Regions from separate parts of the Neptunicella sp. genome, predicted to be linked through region 3. Evidence: predicted binding sites of a transcription regulator. Region 3 holds the regulator's gene; each other region holds the start of a gene.
The links. Region 3 encodes FNR, which switches genes on or off when oxygen is low (the NO sensors DNR and NnrR bind a similar motif). Its sites were predicted from a motif close to TTGATCTAGATCAA; they were not measured.
Positions count from the first base shown of each region.

Region 1: the regulator FNR is predicted to act here: its motif matches at 5,352-5,365, upstream of ACTD55_RS08920 (STAS/SEC14 domain-containing protein).
Region 2: the regulator FNR is predicted to act here: its motif matches at 1,717-1,730, upstream of ccoG (cytochrome c oxidase accessory protein CcoG).

Region 1 covers NZ_JBLWWF010000009.1:10,784-18,453, forward strand. Annotated here, with positions in the region: gene ACTD55_RS08890 (GNAT family N-acyltransferase) at 1-896, opposite strand, end outside; gene ACTD55_RS08895 (UDP-2,3-diacylglucosamine diphosphatase) at 1,014-1,823, opposite strand; gene ACTD55_RS08900 (ABC transporter permease) at 1,980-2,750, opposite strand; gene ACTD55_RS08905 (ABC transporter ATP-binding protein) at 2,743-3,678, opposite strand; gene ACTD55_RS08910 (hypothetical protein) at 3,749-4,168, opposite strand; gene ACTD55_RS08915 (peptidoglycan-binding protein) at 4,302-5,111, opposite strand; gene ACTD55_RS08920 (STAS/SEC14 domain-containing protein) at 5,527-5,907, shown strand; gene ACTD55_RS08925 (potassium channel family protein) at 6,096-6,521, opposite strand; gene ACTD55_RS08930 (META domain-containing protein) at 6,567-7,268, opposite strand; gene ACTD55_RS08935 (zinc-binding dehydrogenase) at 7,303-7,670, opposite strand, start outside.
Region 2 covers NZ_JBLWWF010000005.1:166,216-173,885, reverse strand. Annotated here, with positions in the region: gene ACTD55_RS05795 (XrtA/PEP-CTERM system-associated ATPase) at 130-1,137, opposite strand; gene ACTD55_RS05790 (hypothetical protein) at 1,265-1,621, opposite strand; gene ccoG (cytochrome c oxidase accessory protein CcoG) at 1,848-3,281, shown strand; gene ACTD55_RS05780 (serine/threonine protein kinase) at 3,346-4,332, shown strand; cobalamin riboswitch at 4,359-4,579, shown strand; gene ACTD55_RS05775 (TonB-dependent receptor plug domain-containing protein) at 4,653-6,575, shown strand; gene ACTD55_RS05770 (thiol:disulfide interchange protein DsbA/DsbL) at 6,687-7,310, shown strand; gene fre (NAD(P)H-flavin reductase) at 7,390-7,670, opposite strand, start outside.
Region 3 covers NZ_JBLWWF010000023.1:55,621-63,290, reverse strand. Annotated here, with positions in the region: gene ACTD55_RS16530 (DUF2987 domain-containing protein) at 1-167, shown strand, start outside; gene ttcA (tRNA 2-thiocytidine(32) synthetase TtcA) at 154-1,059, opposite strand; gene uspE (universal stress protein UspE) at 1,160-2,092, opposite strand; gene fnr (fumarate/nitrate reduction transcriptional regulator Fnr) at 2,241-2,951, opposite strand; gene ACTD55_RS16510 (sulfite exporter TauE/SafE family protein) at 3,020-3,676, opposite strand; gene ccoS (cbb3-type cytochrome oxidase assembly protein CcoS) at 3,669-3,845, opposite strand; gene ACTD55_RS16500 (heavy metal translocating P-type ATPase) at 3,848-6,235, opposite strand; gene ACTD55_RS16495 (FixH family protein) at 6,232-6,720, opposite strand; gene ccoP (cytochrome-c oxidase, cbb3-type subunit III) at 6,787-7,670, opposite strand, start outside.

The DNA of each region.
Region 1 (7,670 bases), on a different contig from region 3:
TCCAATAATTCACATTCACACTGAATGGCTTTACGTAGTTCTTTTCGGTTTTCTGCGGGCGCGATGGCCTTCTGAGTCTGGAAAATGGATTTTTTATCGGTACCAATGCGGTATAGGTGTTTCTTGAACAACTTGGTCTGCTGAGTCAGAGAAATACCACTATGCGCGTATGACTCGTAGGGAATGAGCTCGCCAATACGAATAGGTAAGTGCTTACTACGCTGCTTAAACATTTCTTTGACCAGCATGGCTGTTGCCAACGGCTTGTAAATCATCGATAACCCATAAAACAATGGGGAGTTTTTACCATCCATAAAAATCGGCAAAATAGGCGATTTAGCGGCTTTGGCAATACGTAAAAAACCACTACGCCAGTCAGTATCACGCACCCCACCGGGACTAAGTCGTGACACCTCACCGGCCGGAAAAATAATCACCGCACCTTCATTTTCAAGATGTGCCTGAATATTGTGAATACAGTCCTTGGGCGTCCCGCCCTGCATGTTATTGACCGGTAATAACATCGAATGCAACGGCTGAATGGCCATTAACATCTGGTTGGCGACAACCTTAATATCTTGGCGAATATCCGCCAACAGTTTGAGCAATGCCAATCCATCTAATGAACCAATTGGATGATTGGCGATAATCACAATACGTCCCTGAGCTGGAATACGTTCCTTTTCGGTCTCACGGGCAGAATAGCTAAAGTTAAAATACTCCAGCACTTGTTCAATAAATTCCACCCCTTGCAGGTGCGGATAAATTTCCCCAAATTCGATACATTCTTTTTCGTGCAGTAGATGACGAAGAAGCAGATTAACCGGTTTGGATAACCAGGGTTTCTGTTCCAGCTGCGGATAATTTTTGTGTAATACATCGGCCACGGTAAACATAAAGCACCACCTGTTTGAATGGATCCATGAGAGGTTTTCACCTTGCACAGTTTAGTGATGCTTTATGAACGAAATATTCCAGATTGATGGCGGTTTTATGACAACATCCACACCCAATTAAGCTGCCTTTTGTTTACCCGATGATGACTGACGCACCGAAATACGGTGTAACTTCTCACTGGCCGTTATTTTAGCCCAATACACCAGTTGTAATTCACCCTGGCTATTCTCGGTTAGTGCCGAGCAGTTCTCAATCCAGTCACCGTCATTGCAATAAGTGACTCCCTGTTGTTCGTCTATTTCCGGGTGATGAATATGGCCACACACCACACCATCCAGCCCCATTTCGCGGGCTCGTGCTATGCAAGCTTGTTTATAGCGGTCGATGGCCTCATTGGCACCTTTTACCCGGCTTTTGATATAGCCTGCCAATGACCAGTAAGGAAAGCCCAGCATGTTTCTGGCCCGGTTATACCAGCGATTAAGAAACAGCAATAAATCATATAGCTTGTCGCCAATCCAGCTATGAAAGGCGCCAAAACAAACTTCCTGATCGAACTGGTCACCGTGCAATAACAACAGTTTTTTCCCGGCCAGGGTGGTATGGATATATTCGCGGTGGATCTCGATGTCACCGAACATCATGCCATCGTACTTTTGCACCGGTTCATCATGATTGCCCGGCAAGTAGATCACCCGGGTCCCTTTGGTCGATAGTGAAATTAAGGTGTGAAACAGTACATTATGAGATTTAGGCCATAGAAACTGACGGCTCATCGCCCACATATCAACGATGTCTCCCACCAGATAAAGCGTATCGATTTTGTTGTGAGTCAGAAAATCCAGTAAGTACTCGGCCTTGCAGTCCTTACAACCTAAATGAATGTCTGATAACCAGACCGTGCGATAATGCGTTGACTTTGTCATGCCAATACCCCTGCTGCGGTTTGGCTTATGATTGCTGCCCAGCTTTACAGTTATATGACGCTTATTTGAACAAGCTGTGACGACTAATAAAAAAGCCAGTGACGAGCAAAACGCTCAATCACTGGCTTGAGATAACTAGTCTATTTAAAGGGTAATTTAGTGGCGAATACCCACACCACGATTTAGTAACTGATACGCCACGGTAAATAACAGAATATTAAATCCGACCAAGACCATCATAGAGGTAGAGAAATTCACATCACTCACCCCTAAAAAGCCGTAACGAAAACCACTAACCATATACACAATCGGATTACCTTTACTCACGGTTTGCCAGAACTCGGGCAACAGGGTCAGGCTATAAAATACGCCACCTAAATAGGTCAGAGGGGTCAGCACAAAGGTTGGAACCATACTAATATCGTCAAACGTTTTGGCGAACACAGCATTAACCAGACCTGCTGCGGCAAACATGGTGGCAGTCAGCAATAATGTCGCAACAACGGCAAACAGATTATAAATTTGCAGATCAACGAAAAACAACGACACAGACGTCACAATCACACCGATAATTAATGCTCTGGCCACGCCACCGCCAACAAAACCAACAATAATCACCCAAGTCGGTACCGGTGCGACTAGCATTTCTTCAATATTATTCTGGAATTTGGCACTAAAAAATGACGAGCTAACATTGGAATAGGCATTGGTGATCACCGACATCATAATCAAGCCAGGAACGATAAATTCCATATAACTGAAGCCGCCCATCTGACCAATACGATTACCGATTAAATTACCAAAAATCACAAAATATAAACTCATGGTAATCGCAGGAGGGACCAGGGTTTGTACCCATATCCGCATAAAACGGGTAATTTCCTTGATCCAAATGGTTCGTAAGGCGGTAAACGTTTGATTAGCCATTAACCTTCTCCCCATTACGTCCGGTTTCCAACAAGCGCACAAACAGTTCTTCGAGTCGGTTTGATTTATTTCTCATGCTCAGTACCTGAATTCCCAGTTCAGTTAATTGGCTAAATACTGGATTTAATCCCGCTTCTTTGGCGACATCAACTTCCAGCGTATGATCATCCAACATACGGTATTCAAAACCTTGTAATACCGGTTTTTGCCCGTCTTTAACGTCCAAGTCCAACACAAAAGTTTCAATATTCAGTTTGGATAACAGATTCTTCATACTGGTGTGTTCGACAATAATCCCTTTGTCGATAATGGCGATATTACGGCACAACATTTCGGCTTCTTCCAGATAATGGGTGGTCAAAATAATCGTAATGCCCTGCTCATTAATCTGCTTCAAAAAGGTCCACATGGAACGACGAATTTCAATATCAACCCCGGCAGTGGGTTCATCCAGAATCAATATTTTAGGCTCATGCATTAACGCTCTGGCAATCATCAAACGACGTTTCATGCCCCCTGACAAGGAACGTGCAGGTGAATAGCGTTTATCCCATAATTCCAGTTGTTTCAGGTATTTTTCGGCACGTTGTCTGGCGATATTGCGCGGTACGCCATAATAACCGGCTTGATTGACCACGATCTGTTGCAAGGTTTCAAACTGATTAAAATTAAATTCTTGTGGCACCAAACCAATACATTTTTTGGCCTCAATCAAATCCGTATCAATTGAGTGGCCATTGACCAGAATCGAGCCTGAAGACTTATTAACTAACGAGGCAATAATACCAATAGTGGTGGACTTACCGGCTCCGTTTGGTCCCAGCAAGGCAAAAAAGTCGCCGTCGCTAACATTCAGGTTAATTCCTTTGAGCGCTTCAACGCCACTCTTGTAGGTTTTCTTTAAACCGTCAATTTGTAATGCATTCATATCGGTACCATTCCTCTTTTACTGCCGGAATATGGTGACAATTCCAGTAAATTCAACCTTTTGGCTGATATTAAATTGCGTGGGTCAGGTGACGTGTGGCCATGTAAGTGTGCTGAATAATGCTGGCGTCGGTGCTGGCTCGATGACGAGGCAATGATGATTCATCCTGTAAATCACTGCGAGTATGATGCCATATTTGCATCTGCGCTTCAGTCAAAATCATTTCCAATGAACTAATCCGGTATTGCATGGCAATTTGGGTATCGTGATGTAATTTAATCAGCCAGGGGCTATCCACCACCCAACCATCGGAATACACCGTATTACCGGCTAAAAGACAATTGAGTTCTTGTGCAACCTGATGAGCACTAGTGCCTTTTTCGAGCAAGAGTTGACGTTGGATCCCATGCAAGGCTTCGGCGTTTTCATCCCAGTGCTGCCACTCAGGTTGTGGTTTAATCAGCCGACAGTAGCGTTCACCATTATGCATGATAACACCCACTTCAATCGGATAACTGTTTGCACCGAAACCACTGGCTTCAATATCTATAATGATCGGTGGGGATAGATTTAAAATAATGCTGGTCTCTGTTGTTTTTATAATGACGGATAATATCGACCTATTATTTCAATAATTGTTCCCCAAGCAGATACACCCGCTTGAATTCCGGTAAGCCATGCGAGCCACCATTAACCAGCTTTCTGGCCTGAGCTAAATCAGACTGGGCTAACGCCTGACGCACTTTATCTTCGGCTCGTTTGAGGAACATACTCAATATATCGGCAGCCACTTGTGGATCATTGGCCATTTCAGGATCCTGCTCAAGCCGGTCACTGATCCCCAGACGTTGGCCAATATCACGATAATTGGCACGTCCGGTCAACTGAATATAGCCCCTTCCTTTATAACGGCTGCCATCGGGATAGCCTTGATTACCCAAATCATGCCGATCATCATATTTATCAAACGGATGTCCATTGGCGGTGGTGTTATATTTGGATTGATATTCATCCAATGGACAAAAGCGTCCTGTTTCCACATACACTGTCGCGACAGCCATTAATAACATGGGATTATCCCCCATTTGCTGTGCTTGCATGGATCGCAAAATTAACGGCCAGTGAGTGCGAATATTGCCAGCTGATGAATCATGGCAAATACGTTGTACCATGAGTACATCCAGCACTTTATCTTGCATTGCAGCAAACACTTGCTGCTCGGACAAATCCAGCCCCAACATACCCTGGGTATTACGTCCAACTACCCCGTCAATGGTCAGTTGATGCTGGCCTTGATAATATTCAACAGCCTGCTGTGTCGCATCATTAAATTCACCATTAATGCTGTCATGATAGCAACCAAGTTCAGATAAACGTTGCTGTAAACGTCTCACCAATTCACCGCTACTGCCCAACCTGAGTGTTTGCATCATTGCAACGCCGTCAATTATCGAATGCTTTAAGCTTAGCTAAATGTTGGCAGAAATCCTGATAATCCTAGGGTCTGTTGATCTTTGCTGTATGAATTTTGTTCTAATTAAACGCTTTTTAATCGCGACGCTTATTTGCAGGCCTAATGGATTAAGTCAAAAATAAGCAACAATGAGTAAAAAGCGTTTAGGACGAACCCTTCGGGCAACGTTTGCGCGGCATTTCTACTGCTTCAGCACTCATTCATGTAGAACAACTACACCACAATCGTGCTTCATTGTTTAAATACCGCGCAACTCGTTGCAAAAGTATACAGCAAAGATCAACAGACCCTAATCAAACCACAATGAGAATATGCCTTTGTTGTCACTATCTGCTAAATTTTGATAGTGCATCAATTCACTCAAGGAGCATATTGTGACAAACACCCGACATGGCTTATCTATTGGTATTGAACGTAGCGGCAATCATTTTTTCTTATTTTTAAAAGCAAAAGGCAAGCTGACTCACGCTGATTATGAAACGATTACCCCAATGATTGATTCCGCATTAGGCGCAGTAAAACAACCTAAGGTTAATGTACTGATTGATGGCACCGAGCTAGAAGGGTGGGAACTCAGAGCCGCCTGGGATGATTTAAAACTGGGGTTAAAGCATGGAAATGAATTTGAAAAAATCGCCATCTTTGGAAATAAACACTGGCAAGAAATCATCGCCAAAGTCGGATCGTGGTTTATCTCAGGCGAAGTCAAATATTTCGACGACGCCGCAACCGCATTAAGCTGGCTCAATGATTAAAGGATACGCCAGTAGCGTATCCAAGCCATTTGAATCAGTAAAAATAAAACGATGGCTCCCCAACTATTTTGCCAAGGCATAGGCTGCGGGAGAGAGATGAACCTTGAGGCAAATGGACTTAAATGTCACCCATGTATTAATAGTGAAACGTTAGCGGACAGCTATAGCTAAACGAACCACCACTAACCTTACTTGGTACTCCAGTTACGTTGCATTTCAATAAATAAAAATGACGCGGTCCAGGTAATCAGCACTAACCCGGTTAAAGACTCGATACCGGTCAAATAGCGAAGATCACCGATGGGTTCAATGTCACCAAAGCCCACCGTACTAAATACGGTAAATGAGAAATAGGCACAGTCCATTAAGCTACCATCAAAATTACCAACCAGTTTTCCCCAGCTGTCGGCATGATTCATCCAATAATAAGCCAGCGCAAAAACCCATATTTCCAGTGCATGAGCAATGAGTGCACCAAACACACCAAACACGATCCGATAACGATGCTTGATTGTCATTCTGGGAAAGTAAAATGTAATACGATAAAGACACTCGTAATGAATCACGACCGCAATGGCAACAACCAAACAGTTAAACAAAAACACGTAAATCATGGTGCCGTATCCAATATGAGTTATTCACCTATTTGTTTACCAACCTTATGGCTGAATTAAATGGCATTGATAGTGCTGTTGATTAAGGTTCAACTGCGCTTGATTACCTTGTTTCCAGAACGACATCATACGATTGGTATATTGAGCTACCGAAGCCTCAGGATCTCTTTGCAATACATTCATTTGGCCATTAATAGACAATTCCACCGTTTCAGGTCCCAAAAACCGAACCCCCACCTCTCCCAGTTGCTCGCAGCGAAACATCTTGCGGTTGGCTAGCGGCTTATCGGCAATAAGCTTGGCTGATTCTGAAGCAGCTTGCATCTGAGTCAACGTTAATCGCGGCTGACCTGACCCATCGTATATTATCAGCCAGGTTTGTTGTTTAAGCTGATAGGTCGCCGCCTCATTTAATGCGGCTAAAAAACGTTGTTCCTGGTTGGCAATGGCGGGCACACAGGCCCGACGGGTAGAAATCGTATTAGCCACGACAAAATTACCATTGTCTGTTTGCAAGCTGGCGTTGTAACGATTGCACCCGGTTGACCCGCTAACTCTGCCCTGCTCGCTAAATTGCATAGTCAGCATGGCGTAGTCAGTCACACCCGTTTGATTAATATCTTCAACCCGCCACGTTCCAGTCAACGAAGTTACATCCGCATTATCTTGAGTTACAGGATCAGAGGCGCAACCGGCTAACACTGAGCTGATACAGATAAATAAAAAAAGCATTAAACGACGATACATCTTAGCTCCTCTAAGCCGGTTTAATCGAGCATGGTTATTGATTGGGTCTTAAAACCACCTTGCCATCACTTTTATTTTCAGCATAGTGTTGCAAGGCAGGAATAAAATCATCGAAACCATATTCACCACGAATATCGGTGTGGAAAACGCCCTCGGCAAATAATTTTTGTACCTTGCGATTGAGCAGAAACACTTTCCATAAGGATGACTGGCGAATCGTGCGCGCCAACCAGAATCCTTCAATTCGACTATCACGAAAAATCACATCCCCGACACTAAAGTGGCCTCCCAATGGATCATGACTTTCTTGCAAGCGTCCGTAGACGATGGCGGTACTACCATTAGGTAATTGTTTAAGCACGTTGGCCGTATCCTGATCGGCCACCGCATCCATTAACACGC
Region 2 (7,670 bases), on a different contig from region 3:
TCGTTTGCCCCTAAATATATTGCAACCACTGGTTTTTATTATTGTTTGCTTGTTATTTAGAATGTAAAACGTCTACATACTGTATCTTATTCGGCCGTTTTGGTTAATTGTTTAAGATTACAGCTAATTTTAATCAGATTTTAACCGAATATAGGTTTTATATTTCTTTTTCAACAACTTATCAATATATCGGGTTAATTTAATTTTTTGATTGATAGTATTATCCAAAGTATCAACCAGTTCTAACAGCATGGATTTATAATAATCTACATCTTTAATATCGGGAGCGACGTTCGCTTCTTGCAAGGGGGCATCTTTTTGTACAAACATTTCATCCGCGACCTCTTTAGTGAGGGCTTCTATATCGTCAGCATCAAGAAACTCCAATTCCTCCAAAAAACCAAATAACAAAGCGCGATCAACAAAGGTATTAATACGTCTAGGCACCCCACCAGTGAATTTAAAAATGGCTTGAAATGCACCGTCACTAAACAAACTACTGCCATTCCAGCCAGCGTGGTGCAAACGGTACTCAATATAGTTTTTACATTCTTCTTCACTTAAGGCGGTAAGATGACAGGAAGCAACAATACGTTGCCGGAACTGTTCCATGTTCGGCGCTTTAATAATATCTTGTAATTCTTCTTGGCCCAGCAAGAAGCTTTGTAGCAAAGGCTTGCCGTTCACTTGAAAGTTAGACAGCATGCGTAGCTCTTCAATTGACTCTAACGGTAAATTTTGCGCTTCATCCACCAGTAATAGTGCGCGTTTACCCTGTTGCTGCAGTTGAATCAGAAATTGTTCTAATGCGCCTAGTGTTTCGGTTTTGGTTTGGCCCTTAATATCCACTGAGAACTTGGAAGCGACCATCCTGACTAATTCATCGGGTGACAATTTAGGTGTGACTATTTGTGCTGAAACAATATCATCGTGATTAATATCACTGAGTAAACTGTTGGCAATGGTGGTTTTACCGGTCCCTATTTCACCGGTGATAACGATAAAACCTTCCGATTGTGACAGACCATATTCTAGATAGGAAAGAGCACGCTTGTGCAATTTACTGGCAAAGAAGAACTCCGGATCGGGGGTTAACTGAAACGGCCGATTGTTTAATCCATAAAAACTTTCATACATGACATACTGTCGCTTTCTTGAGTCTAAATAATCCGCTGACGAAATGTAGCGGAGTCTATTCAAAGTGAGCCGTCAGCTTACGCGATCTGATGTCCAGTTAACAATATTTTCAGCGGAATTATTTTTGTTAGAATTTTGACTTGAGCAGACTAATCTGTTCGCAAAAATGATGCAGGGTAGGGCCATAGATAAAGGGGTTTTTATCTTTCTTGATGCAGTATAAGTTTTCAAAGCGTAGCACCTGTTCAGGGCTATAAGTCACTTTATTAAAATAATCTAATTGCATCTCGTTGAAGTTCTGGGTATCCATTGACATGTTACCGCGTAATTGATCCAATGTTTGGCGACTTTGAATTTGCGAAATTTCAGTCATCCAGTTAGATAGCGTATGGTGCATATCGGACAACAGATATTGAACAAATGAGGAACGCAGAACCAAGAATAGTAATGCGACTTCGATAATGATGATAAATGTTTTTTTCATGAATAAATACAGTAAAGCCAAGTAACCAGAGCATACAATAATTGCTAATTATTGTGCAGTTTTTATCCTTATATCATCCTATACCTAAGATTTTTTTGATTTAGAACAGTATGCCCAACAAGGTTAACGGTTAAGATCAGCAACTCGTTGTTAGATTAGAGTCTGCAAAACTTGATAGCTTGAGTGTATAATGCAGACTCAAATTGGAAATCAGGCCTTTGGTGATATGAGCAATAAGATTCCCGTAAAAGATATTACTCCCGTTAAAATCCACCAACCAGAGTCAAGCTCACACGATAATCATTACACACCGAGAAGCCATATCTATGTAAGGTCGGTCAAGGGACTGTATGACACTTTTCGTCGTTCCTTTGGTTTGTTTTTTGTGGCGTTATTTGTGTTGTTACCTTGGCTTACCTTTAATGGTCAGCAAGCCATTCTGTTCGATTTGGCCGAGCAGCGCTTTACGATTTTCAATTTAACCCTCTGGCCCCAAGATCTGACGCTACTGGCGTGGATATTTATTGTTGCGGCTTACGCCCTGTTTTTTGTGACGACTTTTGCCGGACGGGTGTGGTGTGGTTTTATGTGTCCGCAGACCACATGGACGTTTATTTTCATCTGGTTTGAGGAATTGTTTGAAGGTAGTCGCAACAAGCGTATCAAATTAGATGAACGTGCGATGGACTTTGATAAGTTTTGGCGTAAAACCGCCAAACATTTTTGCTGGCTGATGGTCGCCATCCTGACATCACTGACCTTCGTAGGTTATTTCACCCCTATCAAATCTTTATTTATTGATTTTTTCACCCTGCAAACGGGGTTTTGGGTAACCGTTTCGGCTTGGTTTTTTGCGTTTTGTACCTATGGAAACGCAGGCTGGCTTAGAGAAATTATGTGTACCCATATTTGCCCCTATGCTCGTTTTCAGGCGGTGATGTTTGATCAGGATACGCTGACGGTATCTTACGATGCCGAGCGGGGCGAAGGGCGTGGTCCGCGTCCGCGTAAAATGGATGAGCAAACCCGTAAAGAGAAAAATATCGGTGATTGTGTTGATTGTAATTTATGCGTACTGGTTTGTCCGACCGGGATTGATATTCGCAATGGCTTGCAATATGAATGCATCGACTGTGGCAAATGTATCGATGCTTGTAACGATACAATGGATAAAATGCGCTATCCAAGGGGGCTCATACGTTTTACCTCGGAAAATCAGCTCAAAGGTTCGGGGAGCAAAATTCTTCGTCCGAAATTAATCGGTTATGCGTTAGTGTTAATGGTCATGGCCGGTTTACTGGTATTGGAGTTGGTGACTCGCATCCCCCTTGCCGTAGATATTATTCGTGATCGCAATAGTCTTTATCGAGAAACCAATGAAGGCTTAATCGAAAACGTATATACCCTTAAAATTCTGAATAAATCCCAGTTTGCGCAAACCTATCATATTGATGTGGAAGGTCTGCAGGATCCCAAATTAACGGGCCAAACTGATGTCGAAGTGCAAGGGGGGGAAGTCTACACCTTGCCCATTAGTGTGGCGGTTGATGCGTATTCAATTGATCAGGCGGTAACGGATATTAATATTCGGGTACAAGCCACCACGCCGGGCAGCGAAGATGTGATGCAGTTAGAGCCAAGTAAATTTTTATATCGATAAATGATGGTTTGTTGATACGGACGTGTATCATGTGGCGTCTTATTATCAATACCAGAGGCTCACCGTGTCCGAATTTAACTTTTCATCGTTAACACCCGATTTTATTCTTGATGCGATTGAGAGTACCGGGCTGATTGTTGAATCGGGATTGCTGGGTCTCAATAGCTACGAAAATCGGGTTTATCAATTTATTGGTGAAGACAAAAAGCGTTACGTGGTTAAATTTTACCGACCAAACCGCTGGACCCGTGAGCAAATAGAAGAAGAGCATCAATTTGCATTCGAACTTGCTGAGCATGATATTCCGTTAGTGGCACCACTAAAATATGGCCAATCCAGCCTGTTGGAATATCACGGCTATTTTTTCGCCTTATACCCATCAGTGGGCGGTCGACAATTTGAAGTGGATAATCTTGACCAGTTGGAGTGGATGGGACGGTTTATCGGCCGCATCCACCAAGTTGGCCAAGGCAGTCGTTTTAGCGTGCGTCCACAAATCGGTATCGATGAATACCTTCACCAGCCGCTACAAATCCTGCGGCAAAGTCAGCTAATTCCTGCCCAGCTCGAAAAGGCGTTTTTTACTATTCTGGAAATGGTCGCCAATAAAGCGAGTGATTTATATCATTGTGATAACGTTATTCGTTTACATGGAGATTGCCATCCGGGCAATATTTTATGGCGTGACGGCCCCACCTTCGTGGATTTGGATGATAGCCGGATGGGCCCTGCTATCCAGGATATTTGGATGATGTTGTCTGGTGACCGGCAAGAGCAGTTAGTGCAGCTGGACACCTTGATTTCGGCTTATGAAGAGTTTGCCGATTTTGATATGGGTCAATTAAGTTTGATCGAACCATTACGCGCCATGCGCATGATCCACTATATGGGGTGGTTGGCTCGTCGCTGGCAAGATCCGGCTTTTCCTCGTGCTTTTCCCTGGTTCGCCAGTGAACGCTATTGGGAAGAACAAGTATTGGCGTTAAAAGAGCAGTTATCCGCGTTACAAGAACCACCACTGAGTCTGTTAACTCCTAATTTTAATCAATAGATTGATTTTATATTCCATCAAATTATAATCCTCCGCAGTTTAAGGTGCTTCTTGTTATAGCAATGTCGTGACGGAAGTTAAACGGGAAGTCTGTGCAAATCAGACGCTGCCCCCGCAACGGTAAAGTAAGTCATTCCTGATGGAATGCCGGTTTGTGAATATGCCACTGTTTTCGAATGGGAAGGCCACAAATTGGGATTGATTATCACTTACTAGCCCGGAGACCGGCCTTTAACCTGTGTTTCAGGAATGGATAAGTTCATTCCTGGATGTGACTTTTCATCATGCTCGGGCGGAGCATTTAATGGATCCATTCTACTATGTTAAATTTCAAACAGCATTCAGCTGGTGTTTTATCCGTAATTCTTTCAACTGGTTGTCTGGCTCAGGCGCAAGCCGACGTTGAACAAATCAGTATTCTTGGTTCAAGAATACCTATTCACAAAAACAAATTAAGTGGTTCGAGTAGTTTAATTAGTCTGCAACAAATCAAGCAATCTGGTGCACTAAGTCTGGTGGACTTGTTGCGTGGACAGGCTGGATTGGCGTTCAGTCAGTCAGGTGGTAAAGGGGCGTTGACTGAACTGAGAATGCGCGGCAGTGAAGCAAACCACGTATTGGTTTTAGTCGATGGTGTGGCTATTAATGATATTGGCCAAGGTGATACTGTTGATTTTTCGCAGATTAACCTTAGCGATGTGCAGCAGATTGAAATTCTTCGTGGCCCTCAAAGTGCCTTGTGGGGAAGTGGTGCGATAGGTGGTGTTATTCTGATTAGCACTCAAGCAACCCAAAGTGATTTTGCTGGTGATGTCAGTGCGCAATGGGGACAAAATAATACTCGTCAGGTTAATGCGAGTGTCAAAGGTAAGCAGGATAAGTTGAATTATGGATTGTCTGCATCGGCATTTGATACAGATGGTACCAATATTTCGTTAGTGGGTGATGAAGATGATGGATACAAGAATATTCATTTCTCTAACAATCTGGGATGGCAAGTCTCGACTCACAACCGTTTAGAATGGTCATTTCAACACAGCGATGCCACTGCTGATTTTGATGGTACTGATTTTGTAACCACCGGCCTGTCTGCCGATGCCAATAACCAAACTGAAATATTACGCCAAAGTGGCCAGTTGTTATGGCGCAATAACAGTGCTGAAAAATGGCAACATAAAGCCGGTGTGCAATTTAATCGAAATGAAAATGATACTTTTGCCAACGACATAGCCGATGGCAGCAATCATAGTGATATGCAGCGTTATTATTGGCAATCCGCTTATCAATACGCTCAGCAAAGTTATTTAACACTTGCCGCAGAACATACTCAAGAAAACTATCAACAGACCGGTACGGTGACAGATTATGGTGATCCTAATCAAGACCTGTCCAACCATATCAATTCGCTGATTCTGGATGTACAACACTATTTATCGTCCACGTGGAATGTGTCGGTCAGTGCCAGAAAAGATCATAACCAAGTATTTGATGACAGTAATAGCTACCGTTTGGGAGTGAACTATCAACCTACAGGCGATAGTCATTATTATGTCAGCGTGGGCAAAGCGGTTAAGAATCCTTCATTTGTGGAGCGTTTTGGCTATTACGCCACGTCTAGCTATCCGTTTGTGGGTAACCCTGATTTGCAGCCTGAACATTCACAAAGCTGGGAAATCGGAGGGGATGTTCAAATTACCTCAAATTGGCAATGGAGCTGGTCACTGTTTAGCAGTGAGTTGGAGGATGAGATAAATGGTTATTATTATGATGCCGACAATTTTGTTACCACCGCCATTAATAATGAGGGAACCAGTCATCGAGATGGTCTAGAAACCTCGGTTTCGGGGAAACTGGGTAATCTATCCATACAGGCTAATTACAGTTATCTGGATGCTTCGGAACCTGATGGTATGCAACAGGATCAAAAAGAATTAAGACGACCTCGCCATAGTGCCGGAATTACACTTAATCTGCCGTTTTCCGGTCAGTTGGGTAATATCTATTTGCATGCGGCGTATCAAGGAAGTCGTGACGATGTGTATTTTCCCCCTTATCCGTTAACCCAGCAAACCGTTGGTTTGCGAGCTTATACGCTGGTCAATATGGCGGTACAATATCAATTAAACGAGGCACTACAGCTGCAATTGCGACTGGATAATCTTTTCGATCAGGATTATCAGGATGTATATGGTTTTGCTGGTCAGGATCGTGCAGCCTATATCGGAGCAACCTACTCCTTCTAGTGCCTCGCAAAAGGCAATAATAGCTTGTTACAAAGGCCAGTCGGATTTTGTAGCAAGCTATGCTAATCTGCCCAGAGGAAAATAATCTTTTAAATAGAAGACGAGTTTATGATGAGAAAAATAATTGGATTTGTATTTTTAGCTTTAATATTGCCTTTGCAAGCATGCGCCCAAGAGCAATGGAAAGAAGGTGAACATTACGAAGTTATCGCTGAAAAAGCGACGGCAAAACCAGAAATATTGGAATTCTTTTCATTTTGGTGCCCCCATTGTTTTAGATTCGAATCTATTGTTACAGATTTGCAGAAAAAATTACCGGATGACGTCAAGTTCAAGAAAATCCATGTCAATTTCATGGGCTTCACTACACCTGAAATTCAGGAAGAGGCAACTAAAGCCATGATGGTTGCACGTGTATTGAAACAGGAAGAGTTATTGAACTCGGCCATCTTCAAATATATTCATGTACAACGAGCACATATCACTTCGATTAAAGATCTGAAGAATATCTTTATTGTTAATGGCGTCGATGGTGATACGTTTGATAAACAGGTTGCCGGTTTTAGCGTGAATAGCTTGTTTTTACAAAATAACAAAACCATTGACGAGTATCGTAGCCATGTAAATAGCGTACCGACTTTTATTGTTAATGGTAAATATAAAGCTAAGTTCACACGTGATATGAATGGCGATGATATTGTTAATTTAATCCTGTGGTTAACCAAGCTTAAGTAACCCGTTTACAAAGGATACTAAAAAGCCCGAATCAGTTATTGGTTCGGGCTTTTTTATATGTGAAAGTACTCAAGTTGGTTTAAATAAACTCGAAGGCATCACCATACAGGTTTTTTAACAACAGTCCTTTGGCATGAAAATCTTCACGGGCCACTCCCGCCATTTCAAAACGGCCGGCGATGTAAACCTGATAAGGCTCTAAACTCACAAAATCAGCTAGCACGGCCTCATGTACTCTGCCGGTGCGACCTTGCCAATCGGATGTGGGGTTCTCGATTACCGGGACAAAGCAAAAGTGTTTGTGCTCACGCGCCAAGGCTTCCAATTCTTGGTGGGCGTACATATCTTGTGAAGTACGAG
Region 3 (7,670 bases):
AATCTGATCAAGTGCCACAAATATCAGTTAACAACAAATTGTCAACTGACCTAACAGTTAATCAACATCAATTGATTTTAACTCGCAACTGGCTAAGCACTCATCAAGGTGAGATGCGCTTTGTGCCAGCACCCAACAAAATTAGCGTTTATGTTAACCAAGATTGATGATTTGAACGGTCTCATCTTTACTGGGCTGAGACGCGTTTATTTCAGGTTGATCAAAGGCGGTATCACCGTCTTGGTATGGCGTATCCTGAGTCGCTAAGGTTTTAAAATCAAATAACTGCGAATCAGCCAAATGTGAAGGAACCACATTCTGTAAACTTTTCGCCATACTTTCGATACGCCCAGGAAAACGTTTTTGCCAATCTTGTAACATGCCCTTTATCGCTTTACGTTGCAGGTTTTCTTGTGAGCCACACAGGTTACAAGGAATAATTGGAAAGCCAACCAATTCAGAATAACGGGCAATATCTTTTTCAGTGCAATAGGCGAGGGGACGGATCACCATCTGCTGCCCATCGTCACTGACCAGTTTTGGTGGCATCGCCTTAAGTTTGCCTCCATAAAACATATTCAGAAACAAGGTTTCCAACATATCATCACGGTGATGGCCTAAAGCAATTTTAGTTGCCCCCAATTCGGTGGCGGTGCGATACAAAATACCACGACGCAGGCGTGAACAAAGTGAACAGGTGGTTTTTCCTTCGGGGACTTTATCGACCACAATAGAGTAGGTATCTTCTTCTACGATTTTATACTCAACCCCAATAGTTTCTAAATACTCCGGAAGAACATGCTCAGGAAAGCCAGGTTGTTTTTGGTCGAGGTTGACAGCAATGATGTCAAAATGGATCGGGGCTAAACGGCGTAAAAAAAGCAAAATATCCAGCATGGTATAGCTGTCCTTACCACCAGATAAGCACACCATGACTTTATCTCCCTCTTCGATCATATTGAAATCAGCAATAGCTTGGCCGACACCACGACGAAGACGTTTCTGCAACTTATTGAAACTGTATTTTTGCTTGGCCGATAAGGCTTCAATTTGACTCATTTTTCTGTTTCCCCTAAACCCATTGGCCTAAAAATAGCGCGGCGGATTATACCTTAATTCGCACAAATTGAAATTCAGGGTTTACTCTGTAAATTGGGGATTAATTTTCCATTGGTGATTTAAAACCTTCAGGTTTAATGGTCAAAACATCACAATCCAGCGAGTCAATGACATGTTCGGCTGTATTGCCAATCAAGGCGGCTGAAATACCGGTTCGGCCAACCGTTCCAATAATCACCAATTCGGCATTAATATCCTTCGCAACTAACGGAATAGCCGTTTCAGGCAAGCCTTCACGAACATGGCTACAGGCACTATTAAAACCGTGTGTCTGACAAAACTCATTCATCGAATTGATATGATAATCTCGTACTGACTGGTTATAGTTTTGTGGATCAAATTCAGGGATTTCAATGGCAATATTAACCGGTGTACCGGGGTAAGCATTGACCAAATGTACTTTCGCATTTAACGTTTCGGCAAAATCCTTGGCGCACTTGGCTAATTTATTATTGAGTGATTGGTGTTCCTTATCTTCCGTACCGGCGCTCACGGCCGCGAGTATATTACCACTTTCTGGCCATTCCTGTTCTTTAACCAATAAAACGGGAGCAGGGCATTTACGCATTAGATGCCAATCAGTAGGAGTAAATACGACAGCTTTTAATACACCATGTTCATGAGTTCCTTTAATAACTAAATCATAATTGTGCTGGATCACTTCATGAATAATGCTTTCAAAGGGACGGTTGTGCCAAACCACCTTTAAATCAATGTTAATGTTATTGCTGTGATGATGTTGCTCTACGATCGATGTAAGCCACTCTGTTCGATCATCAACGACCGATTGACGCATAGATTCTCGTTCAGTCACTGACAGCATAGTGGTCATTTCATAGGAAAAATCGTAGATGGTTAATAAAGCGGTAATACTTGCACCGGTTTTATTGGCAATATGAATCGCCCGCTTGAGTGATTTCTGTTCTTCGCTGGATGGATCGATAACCGCAAGTAGAGTTTGATACTTGAGCATAATAATAACCTCCGACAAAATAAGTGAAATTACATCGCTTACTATCAGTTTATGCGTTGTCTAACCGTTCTGCCAGCGAAGTGGTAGATATATCAATAATTTAACGATAATTTAGGGGACATTGAGCTTAGGAAGAGCGGTAATAAAATTAATCAGACGACATTCCAAGCTTATCCCTTTCGTCAGACTTCAACGTAATTAATTTACCGTCGACATCAATTTTACCTTGCCGCTGAAGTTGACCTAGTAAACGACTGACGGTTTCAATGGATAAGCCCAAATAGTTGCCTATTTCACCTCGGGTCATACTTAACCTAAACGTATTGGGTGAGAATCCTCGTTGGCCAAAACGTTGTCCCATGGAGTTTAAAAAATACTCTAAACGCTCATTGGCTGAGTATTGGTTCAGAACCCGTGACATTTGTTGATGATGACAAAGCATACCGCTCATAATGCGATTAATTTGTTGACGAAGTTTGGGAAACACGTCGGCTAGATGATCCAGGGTATGATAGGGAATTTCACAAATCATCGATGTTTCGAGTGCTTGGGCATGACTTTGGTGGGCCATTAATTCCAGACCATCAAAACCAATAATATCCCCGGGCAAATGAAATGCGATGATTTGCTCTTCACCATTTTCCGATAAAGTAAAAGACTTAAATGAGCCTGATCTGACGGCATATAACGCCGTAAGGGGTTGATTAGCTTCGTACAGGTGTTGGTGCTTTTGATACGGACTTTTGCGCACCACAATATCATCCAGACGTTCAATTTCCTTACCCTCAAACGAATAAGGTAAACATAACTGACTGAAATGACATTGTTGACAACATAGGTTGTGCGTTGTTTTCTGCATATTCCCTCACAAATAATCTGAAACCATCTTCATTCCAGCTCAAAATGAATTATCAGAGAGGCTGAATATTATAGGGGTTTTAACAGAATAAGTATCGAAAAGCCTAGCATTAACACTGCCATGATCTGGCGGGTAATAGGTAATGCCAGATATTGTTTAAGTGTATTTCCCAGCGTACCCAATATTAACAAAGCGGGCAAGGTACCTAAACCAAAAAACAGCATGGTTAACGCCCCATTGACTGCTGAGCCACTTGCCATACTCCATACTAACGTAGAATAGACCAGGCCACAGGGTAACCAACCCCAAATAAGTCCATAAGGTATCACCGCTAGCGGTGTAGAAAAGGGAATAAAACGTTTACTGAGCGGCGATATTTGGCGCCAGAAAACGCCCCCTAATTTTTCAAGATGAGTTAATACTTTCCACCAGCCACCGATGTAACAGGCTAATAACAATAAAAAAATGCCGCTAAGCAGTTGTAACCAAACAAGTCCTTGATGCACCTGATGAGAGAATATTTCGCCCAGATAACCCGTTACTCCTCCAGCAATACTATAACTGGTAATACGTCCCACATTGTATGCCAGTATATAAGGTAGCGGATTAGTCTTAGATGGAATAGCAAAAGTGAAAGCGCCAACGATACCACCGCACATTCCAACGCAATGAACGCTGCCGGCAATCCCAACCAGTAACGCCGAGAGAAGATTGAGTTCAGTCATGCTTGCTGGTATCAGATTCCGGCTTTTTCAGGTCATCATCAAATAAAATACTATGGCCGTGACGTTCGAGATCTTCAAACTGATTTGACTTTACTGCCCAGAAAAAAATAACCAACGCTATCCCTACCAGTACAATTGTCAGCGGGATCAAGAAATACAGAATACTCATGGTTAATGGCCTTGATATTTTAATATTCGTAACGAATTCGTCACGACAATAACAGAACTGAGTGACATCCCCAACACCGCCATCCAAGGAGTTAATACGCCACTAACGGCGAGGGGCAGTACCAGCACATTATAACCTATCGCCCAGCCCATATTCTGCCTTATTTTGCGCTGAGTGACGTGGGCTATTTTAAGTAAATAGGCAATTAGATCTAACTGATTATTGAGTAATACTATATCAGCACTGTTTTTAGCCAGTTCAGAAGCACTACCCACGGCAATCGAAATATTGGCAGCAGACAACACAGGGCTATCATTAATTCCGTCACCAATCATTAATACGCTTTGATTCTGTTGCTGTAGCTGTTTTATCACTGCCATTTTTTGTTGTGGCGAGCAGCTAGCATGAAAGTGATTGATTTTTAGCTGATGGGCTAGCTGTTCAACACTAAAAGCATTATCACCACTGATAAGGTGGGTCTCAATCGCAGCTAAGCGCTCCAACAATGTGCTTGCTTGTGGTCTAAGCACGTCATCCACATAAAATACCGCTAGCAACTGGTGCTGATTGGCTAAAAAAACTCGCGCAGAGCGATACTGTTCGGGAATATCGTGCTGTATAAAATCAGCAGAGCCCACCTGATATTGTTCTTGGCCAATTATTGCACTTATGCCTTTGCCTTGTACTACTTGGATATTGTCACAGGGTAACAGGTCGATAACATGGCGAAATGCACTGGCGATAGGATGCTCGGAATGTTGTTCAAGACTGGCAATAATCTTCAATGCCTGTTCATCAGGCATTTTGGATAAATTAACCATTTTAAGTAGACGGAAGTGACCTTCCGTTAAGGTGCCTGTTTTATCAAAGGCAATACAATTAATGTGTTGCAAACCTTCTAGCACATCGGCTTTTTTAACTAATAAGCCATGGCGATTGAGATTCGCAATGGCACAAGTTAATGCCGTTGGAGTGGCTAATCCGAGTGCGCAAGGACAGGTGGCCACCAATACGGCAATCGTAATGTAAAAGGCCTGCTCATTGCCTTGTAATGTCCAAAATGTAAAGGTGGCAAGCGCAATGACTAGTACGGCAGTAACAAAATAGCGGGAAACCTTATCGGCCAATACCGCCAGCTTAGGTTTAGCCGCTAACGCGATTTCCTGTAGACGAACAATCTGACTGATTAATGCATGTTGCAAATCGGTTTCAACTTTTATTGTTAATACACCCGCATGATTTGTGGTACCACCGTAAACGGTATCGCCAGGCTGTTTACTCACGGGTTCAAATTCACCGCTTAACATCGATTCATCAACTTGGCTTTGACCTTGGGTAATAATCCCGTCAATGGGGATCATTTCGCCAGCACGCACCAGTATAAGCTGTCCAGGTTGCAGTTTTTTAGCCAGGCACGTTTGAATGTGACCGCTATCGCCAATCAGATTGGCGCTAACCGGCATATGTTTGATGATATTGGCAGACACTTCAGCAGCATGATGCCTGGAGCGATGTTCCAGATACCGGCTTATCAATAACAAAAATATAAACATAGCCACCGATTCAAAATACACCATGCCATGTTCAGTGAAACTGGCCCAGGCACTGGCACTAAATGCACCAATTACCGCTACGCTAATTGGCACATCCATATTAACGGTTTTATGTCGCAAGGCATTGAAGGCACTGCGGTAAAAGCCAAACCCGGAATACACCACCACCGGAAGGCAAAGAATGAGACTGATGTAATGGAAAAATATCTGGGTTTTAACTTCAATATCACCAAAAATGCCGAAGTAGAGACAAAACGCCAACATCATCAGTTGCATCGTCATAATCCCGGCCAATCCAAGACGCTTTAGAAAACGTTTATTTTCTTTCTGATAAGACGCTTCGTGTAAATCAGGTTGAAAGGGCAGTGCGTGATAACCTATTTTTTCAAACCCGGTTAAAATCTCGCTTAACGGCGTAATGGCATTGTTCCAGTTAACCGTAGCCCGACGTGCTGAAATGTTAACACTAATCTGATTGATACCTGGCTGCTGGCTTATTTGCCGCTCAATCAGCCACCCACACGCTGCACAACTAATCCCTTCAATAGTAAGTTGTATTTGTTGATGTTGTTCAGAGTCGGTTTCAACGAATTCTTGTTGCAGTTCGGCTTCATCAAAAATACGTAACTTTTCACGTATCTCATCATTTAGTGGGGAAGCCTTTTCAGCCGTTTCTGTCCGAAAACGATAATAATCTTCCATGCCGCCATCAACAATAGCTTGCGCAACGGCTTCACAGCCCGGACAACACATCGCTCTGTGCTGGCCTAATATAAAAGCGTTAAAATTATCGCCAGCCGCAATTGGCTGATCACAATGGTAACAAGTGGTCGTCATTCTGGGGCTAATGTGATCGCATCATTACTAGGTAAATTAATGTTCTCTTGGATTTTCCATAGTTTGTCAAAAGGGGTTAAGGTAATTTGCCACTTTCCTGCAATATCAGAACTATGTTCAGCTACGTAGAGTCCTGCAGCATTTCTTAACAGTTGCACATGGAAGTCCAGTTTACTTAGCGTAGCATGATGAAAGTCGAGTGATAATGCGGTTCCGTCCAGTGGGGTATTTGACTGTATTGCTACTTCGATACGGTTATTGATCACCGTTAACTTGCCTTGAATGCCCAACTCTTGGGCCTTGTGGATTTTAGCTAACTGAATGTTAATCCATTTACCTTCTTTATAATAATCATCAACCACGAGGGTATCTTCGGTATTCATCGCGATAAAAAACATATTAATGCTAAAAATAACCGCAATACTTGGCAGGATAATTAACACCCATGGCCAAAACTGTTTGTACCAAGGCTGGGGAGTATTCATTATGTTTGATTCTCATAAATAACCCCGTAAAAACGGGGTTATTTGTTGTTGAAATGGACGACGATATTATTGGTTATTATGTGATAAGCCATAAACATAGGCGCTAATCACATGTATTTTTTCTTCACCTAAAATATCTTTCCAAACAGGCATTACGCCATGACGACCATTAGTGACGGTTTCGGTAACGGTTCGTTCGCTACCACCATAAAGCCAGATATTATCGGTCAGGTTAGGGGCACCTGTGGCAATATTGCCTTTACCATCCTGACCATGACAAGCAGCACAAATAGCAAACCGGACTTTACCTTTGTCAGCTAACGCTTGATCAACTTTACGACCACTAAGACTCAGTGCATAGGCAACAACTTCTTTAACCCCTTGTTCACCCAGAGTTTCACCCCAAGCAGGCATAACACCCTGACGACCATTCATAATAGTCGTTTTAATTGCCGCTGCCGTCCCACCATGTAGCCAATCATCGTCGGTTAGGTTAGGGAAGCCCATTCCACCACGAGCATCAGAGCCATGACATTGGGAACAGTTTTGTAAAAATAATCGCTGGCCGATTTTAGCGGCATCAGGATCTTGCGATAAGGTTTCAATATCTTGCTTTGCATAAGCGGCAAATATCGGGCCATAGGTCTCTTTCGCATGCTCAAGTTCACGATCATACTGGACCACAAGTCCTTCTTCTTTGGCACGTTTAGTGGCCGCTTCACCTTCGGCAATACTTAGAATCCCCTGGTTAGAGCTCTTCCAGCCTAATAAACCTTGCCAACCACCTAAGCCCGGATATAGCAGTAAATAAATTAAGCCCCATACAATGGTGATATAAAATAAAATTTTCCACCAATGTGGCAAGGGATTGTTAACTTCAACAATGCCATCAAACTCATGGCTCATTTCTTTACCTTCTTCGACGCCAACCCAATTGGTCAAACACCAGC